Regions from separate parts of the Paenarthrobacter nicotinovorans genome, predicted to be linked through region 2. Evidence: riboswitches for the same ligand, from Rfam matches in the RefSeq annotation. Region 2 holds a riboswitch; the other holds the start of a gene.
What was found. A riboswitch is a leader RNA that binds a small molecule or an ion and turns the genes downstream of it on or off. The one in region 2 is predicted to bind cyclic di-AMP.
Positions count from the first base shown of each region.

Region 1: it holds a riboswitch for cyclic di-AMP, as region 2 does, so the genes downstream of both, JMY29_RS04625 (M23 family metallopeptidase) here and JMY29_RS18740 (hypothetical protein) in region 2, are expected to answer to the same signal.

Region 1 is NZ_CP089293.1:957,444-960,643, forward strand. Features, by position in the region: gene JMY29_RS04620 (metal-dependent transcriptional regulator) at 153-848, shown strand; cyclic di-AMP (ydaO/yuaA leader) riboswitch at 1,044-1,284, shown strand; gene JMY29_RS04625 (M23 family metallopeptidase) at 1,289-2,125, shown strand; cyclic di-AMP (ydaO/yuaA leader) riboswitch at 2,271-2,432, shown strand; gene JMY29_RS04630 (C40 family peptidase) at 2,437-3,168, shown strand.
Region 2 is NZ_CP089293.1:4,038,131-4,041,330, reverse strand. Features, by position in the region: gene JMY29_RS18740 (hypothetical protein) at 73-1,287, opposite strand; cyclic di-AMP (ydaO/yuaA leader) riboswitch at 1,303-1,453, opposite strand; gene JMY29_RS18735 (hypothetical protein) at 1,582-1,812, opposite strand; gene JMY29_RS18730 (ATP-dependent DNA ligase) at 1,859-2,923, shown strand; gene JMY29_RS18725 (DUF6480 family protein) at 2,939-3,200, opposite strand, start outside.

The sequences.
Region 1 (3,200 bases), 1.2 Mb from region 2:
ACCGCAATGGGTCCGGAATTATCCGGAGTAATTCCAAATAAGCTAGGCTGGGGGTTGGCGTTCGAAGGGTGGCGGTGGCACCGCCCACCCCGGTATGGGACGCGGTACGGTGGAGATTACGCAAGAACTGCGTTCGAGGAGAGCTGAGCTGGATGACGGATCTGATCGATACCACTGAGATGTATCTTCGGACCATTTTGGAGCTTGAAGAAGAAAACATTGTGGCTCTCAGGGCCCGCATAGCCGAACGCCTGCGGCACTCCGGCCCCACGGTCTCCCAGACCATCGGCCGGATGGAGCGCGATGGCCTGGTGATTGTGTCCAACGACCGCCACCTGGAGCTGACCGAAGTCGGACGCAAGCGTGCCACCGAAGTCATGCGGAAGCACCGTCTGGCGGAGCGGCTCCTGGCCGATGTCATCGGACTCGACTGGGCGTACGTGCATGATGAAGCCTGCCGCTGGGAGCACGTGATGAGCGAGCGCGTGGAGCGCCGGCTCTATGAACTGCTTGAGCATCCCACCGAGTCACCTTACGGAAATCCGATTCCGGGACTGGAAGCACTGGGAGGCCTGGCCGGAACACAGTTCCCCCGGATCGACGTGAACCTCCTGCAGGCCATGGACGGCTACGCCTCCGACTCCCGGGTGGTTGTCACGCGGCTGGCCGAGCCCATCCAGGTGGAGCCGGAACTGCTCACCCAGTTGGATGAGGGTGGAATCCGGCCCGGGGCGCCGGTCTCCCTCGAGCGCGTGGGCGAGTACATCTCCGTCCGGGTGCCCGGCATCGAAGGAGCCTTGGAGCTCCCGCCTGAAGTTGCAGCGCACGTCTTCGTGTCCCTCAACTGACAGTCTTCCGGTCCGACAACCCTCCCGGCAGTGTCAAACCTCACTTTGAGGGGCTTTGGCGCGCGTGTGACCTGCGGTTTTTCGAAATTGATGATAAGGGCCCGCCGCCGCAGGCGTCTTTCTGTTGATAACGAATTTATTACCAAGGGCCTTAATCCCCTATAGTTATCTACTAGCGCTGATACCAAAGCGTTACCTGATCCGGAGCCGAGCTCTGCCAGCGGATCGGGTGAACCATCACCACTGGCAGAGGCGGGGGAACCACAAGCGGCTGTCTAAAGAAGCAGCCTTGGGGTGAAGTCCGCAGCAGAAGTGCCCATTGATGCAAGTCCCTCCTTGGATACCTGTGTGCCGTGAGCGCTTCGTGCGGACCGGGTCTTTGAACTCTCTGACCCGAATCCGACAGCTAACTTCGCAGGCTTTTCAGAGAGGAACAGAGTTTGACATCGCAGAACGTCAGGGGCCGCCGCCGTGCGTCCGGCCCCGCTACTGAGCTGCGGCCAGCCCGCGTCGTAACGGAGATCCGGCCCCGCGACACCGAACGCCAGGTGCGCCGCCGTAAGAGCCCGTTGCGCCAGGTTGCCGACTTCGCCGCAGCAAGTGGCGTCGGGCAGAAGGCCGGAGTTGCGCTTGCCGCCACCGGACTTGCCCTGACTGTCGGCCTGCCGGCCACCAGCCCCGTCATGGCCACCTCGGAATCGGGACAGTCCGAATCTGCCCTGGCCGTTGGCGGCACTGTGGGAAGCCAGCCCGAGGTTTCCGCGGCAGCATCAGCCAAAATCGACTTCAGCCGCGCAGCTGTAGCCACCGCTGCGGACCCTGACGGAAAACTGAAGCAACTGCTCAGCGCCCAGTCGGCCGGCAGCATCCAGCGTGCTTCTTCCGTGGGCACCCTGGGCAGCCCCCTCGACACGCTCACCACCGCTTCCCCCTTCGGTTACCGCGTCAGCCCCCTCACGGGCGGCACCGGCGACTTCCACCGCGGCCAGGACTTCGTGGCACAATGCGGAACTGCCGTGCATGCAGCTGCAGCAGGCAAAGTGACTTTTGCCGGGTGGCACGAGTACGGCGGAGGCAACCGTGTGGTTGTGGATCACGGCAACGGCCTGGAGACCACGTACAACCACCTGTCGTCCTTCAACGTCCAGGTGGGCCAGACGGTCAACCGCGGGGACACCGTAGCCCTGAGCGGCACCACAGGCGCCTCCACCGGCTGCCACCTCCACTTCGAAGTACAGGTCAACGGCGAGGTCGTTGACCCCATGGGCTGGCTCTAAGCCAGTTGATGGTGCTCTCTCGCATTGATGACAGGCCTCGTGACCTGAATGTGACATTCGCTTTCAATTGTTATAACCTTCAGAGCGCATCGGCTTTTTAGGGGGCCGGTGCACTTGAGTGGATTGCCTAGCTCTGCCACCACTCGAGGTCCGTTCGCAAAATCGTCTGGCAGGGGCGGGGGAACCACTTCTGGTCTTCGAATGAAGGCCTTGGGGTTAAGTCGCAAAGTTTCCCAGTGAAGCAGCGCGGCCGGATGACTCCCATCCGAATCCGACAGCTCACCTCGCAGGCATTGGGAGAGGCTACCTACGTGTCATCACGCACTACCCCTGCGCGCCATCGCGCTGAATCGGTTCGTTCGAACCCGTTGAACACTCTTTCGAAGGCTGTTTCCTCGAACGCCGGTACCGTTGGCCGCCAGGCCGCCGTGCTGGCAGCAGCCTCAGGCCTCGTCCTTACTGTCGGGTTGCCGGCTCACGCCGCTGACACCGACGTCTCCACCTCGGAAGTCTCCAGCACCCAGCAGCTGGCTGCCACCGCAGTGGTCACTGCAGAGCCAACAGCCACCGTCTCCTTCGAGAGCCCCGTCGTGGCCACCAAGGAAGCCCCCAAGGTTGTCCAGCGTGCGGCCCTGGTCACAGAGCGCACGGCGGATGAAGCCACTGCAGTCACTGCCCAGTCCTCCGAAGCCAAGGAGTCCGCCTCCAGCGCGGCAGCATCCGGGCTCGCAGCGATTGCCTACACAGGAATCGGCTCGCCTTACGTATGGGGCGGCACTACTCCGAGCGGCTGGGACTGCTCCGGCTTCACCCAGTGGGTCTACGCCCAGGCCGGCATCAGCATCCCCCGCGTCAACGCCTGGACGGCCATGAAGCCCACCAGCGCCCCCCAGCCCGGTGACCTGGTCATGCAGAACGGCGGTGCGCACGTAGGCATCTACGTCGGCAACGGCATGATGATCAGTGCTTTGAACCCGGGCCAGGGAACCCTGCTGCACTCCGTGGCCTCCACCGGCACGTCTTCGTTCTTCACCCTCCGCTAGAAACAACCCGATTCGGGGCCGGCTGACGTACC
Region 2 (3,200 bases):
TTGCCGTGCGGCTGCTGCTGCAGTACCGCCCGTGCCAGCCGGCGTGCACGTTGGTGCGGGGCAACCGCGTGCTCACTGCAGTGCCTTCTGTGCGGCGTCAAGGAGCGACTCCAAGGTGGACGCCTGCGGCTGAGGCGACGTGCCTGCGGTGGGCTTGCCGGTGGGCCGGGGCTTTGCCGTTTGAGTTCCCGTCGGTGTTGGCGTCGGGGTCGGCGTGGGAGTGGTGGTCGGCGTCGGCGTCGTGGTGGGCGTCGGTGTTGCCGGCGGCGTCGTGATCGTGTCCGAGGGCACGTCGCCGGGCGCCGGCGCAGGTTGGGTCGGAGCCGGAGTGCCGGCTACGGGGGACGGCGCTGCGACTGCCGGGGCGGACGCCGAGGGGACCCAGACAGGGGCTGCCAGGGAGACGTGCGGTGAAGGAACCGACGACGGCGAAACCGCCACAGGCGCTTCCGGTACCGTCGCCTCCGGTACCGTGGCCGGTTGGCCTGCTTCGGATGACGATTGACCCGACGACGACGGGGAGGACGCTGTGGTGTAGGAAGCCCGGGGCGCAGGGGCTGCCGAGCCCGGTTGGCGGTCCTCGCCACTCTGGCCGCCGCTGGCTTCCTGGGCCGGACTTTCCTGACCGAAGAACGGAAGCTCCAGTGCCTGCCCGACGGTTCCCGCAGTCAGTACCAGGCCCAGCGCTCCGGCAACCACTGCCATGCGCTGGCTCATGTGTTTCACCGACGCGGCTTTCCGCAGAACAGCTTGGGGTTCGCGGCCAAATGAGGAGGTGGTGCCGAGGGTTGATGCCGTCACCGGCGGAGGTGTCTTGCGGGATGCCGCCGGGGCCGGGGCGGCCGCTTCGGCTCCGGCTTCCCCGCGGGTGGCTGCCTTGCGGGCGGCAACCACGGGAATGGCTGACGTGGGAGGCCCGGGTGTGGTGGATGCCGGAGCTGCGGCCCGCGCGGCTTCGACTACCGGAATCGCTGCGGTTGCTGGCTCCGGGCCTGCGGTTGCCGGCTCCCGAAGCGCAGGGGCCGCCTTCGGCTCGGCAGGGGCGATCACAGCCCTTGCCGCACGCTCACGCTCAGCGGCCCGGGCCGCAGCCCGCGTGGTGGGCGCAGCCGTAGCGGGTGATGCCGGGGTGGGTGCCGTTACGGTGGGGATCGCCGTCGTGGCGGGTTCTGCTTGGGTGGGCATCGCCGTCGTGGCTGGTTCCGGGGATCCGCTGGGTTGGGCCCGACGGCGTCCGGTTGGCTTGGTGCGCTCGCGCTCGAGTTGCGCGCGGCGTGGGTTATCCATGGTTGGGGACATGGTTGTGCCTCTCAACGCCTGCGAGGTTAGCTGTCGGGTTCGGACGAGGCCGTCCGGCCGCGCGTGGCGGCTTCACCCCAAGGGCTTGCGGAGAAAACAAGCCCGGGAAACTGTGGGTCCCCCGTCTCTGCCGCGGGTCTGGCGGATCCTGGATTGCGGCAGAGCCCGGCGTCAATCCAGAAGCGGCCCAGCGGAGATCGGGTCGCCCTACGACCGTACAGGAGGCGGAAAGTAAAGTCACATTAATGTAACGGGCGGTAGTTCTGCCCCCGCGGGAGGGTGCTACCGCTTAGGCTTCGGGGCCGGTGCGGGGGCGGGGATTTCGTGTTCGATTTTCCGGACCTGGTGGGCTTGATGTGTGGCAGGGCGGAAGACTTCGTCTGCGATCCCCAGCATGCCGCCTGCTGCGGCCCGCCGGACGCCGCGCTTGTTCTCCCGCGCAATCCAGTACCAAAGCGCGCCTATGAGCGCGGGAACTCCGAGCACTGCTGCCAACACGGCCAAGATGTCCATCCGCCAACACTAGCCTTGGGCACGTACTGGCCGGTAGACATGAGCTATGGACCTACCAGTGATGCCGCCCGTTTCGCCCATGCTCGCCAAGTCCGTCACGAACATCCCCGACGTTGGGCATTACGAGCCCAAATGGGACGGATTCCGGACCATCGTCTTCAAGGACGGGGACGACATCGTCCTGGGCAGCCGCAACGAGAAGCCCATGACCCGTTACTTCCCGGAGCTGGTGGAAGCGCTGAAGAAGAACCTTCCGGACAAGTGCGTTGTGGACGGCGAGATCATCCTGATCCAGGGCAACAGGCTTGAGTTCGAGGTGCTGCAGCAGCGAATCCATCCCGCGGACAGCCGGGTTCGGATGCTTGCGGAGAAGACGCCGGCGTCCCTGGTGGCGTTCGACCTGCTTGCCCTCGGCGACGAGGATCTGACCGGCCGGCCCTTCGCCGAGCGGCGCGCTGCCTTGGAGAAGGCCCTCGCCGACGCCCGGCCTCCTGTGTACGTAACGCCTGCGGTGACGGACCTGGGGCGCGCCAAGGAATGGTTCGTGCAGCTTGAGGGAGCAGGCCTCGACGGCGTGCTGTCGAAACCGCTCGACGGCACCTACCAGCCGAACAAGCGGGTGATGTTCAAGACGAAGCATGAGCGGACAGCCGATTGCGTGGTGGCCGGATTCCGTTGGCACAAGACCGCGAAAGTTGTGGGGTCGATGCTCCTGGGGCTCTACGACGACTCAGGCCGGCTTCATCACGTCGGCGTCGTGGCGTCATTCCCCATGGCAAAGCGGGAGGCGTTGGTGGCGGAGCTTGAGCCCTATCAAGTGGAGCTCGGCGACCATCCGTGGGGCGAGTGGGCCAAGCAGGACGATTCGCCCGGGGGGTCTCGGATGCCCGGGGCGCAGAGCAGGTGGAGCGCCGGAAAGGACTTCTCCTTTGTGCCGCTGCGCCCCGAACTGGTGATCGAGGTGACCTACGACTACATGGAGGGTGACCGGTTCCGCCACACGACGCAGTTCCGTCGGTGGCGGCCGGACCGGACTCCTGAAAGTTGCACGTACTCGCAGCTGGAAGAGCCTGCGGAGTACGACCTTGGGGAGATCCTGAGCCTGCCGTAGCGGCCCGGTGGGGAACTACTCCTCGTGCCCCTGGTCGCTGCTCATGCTGCCTTCGGCGGGCGGGGTTTCTCCCGGGGGCACGCCGCCGCCTGGCTCGAGGCCTGTGACGTTTCCATCCAGGGGGTCGGGATTGGCCGAGGAAGCGGGGTCGTCGTCCTCGTCCTGGCGCATGTCGGGATCTTCGTGGATGCTGTCCGCGTCGGCGGTAGTGTCTATGGGTCCACTGGCGCCGCTCACGCCGAAGGTCCGGGGATCGTCTTCCGGGTCATAGCTGGTC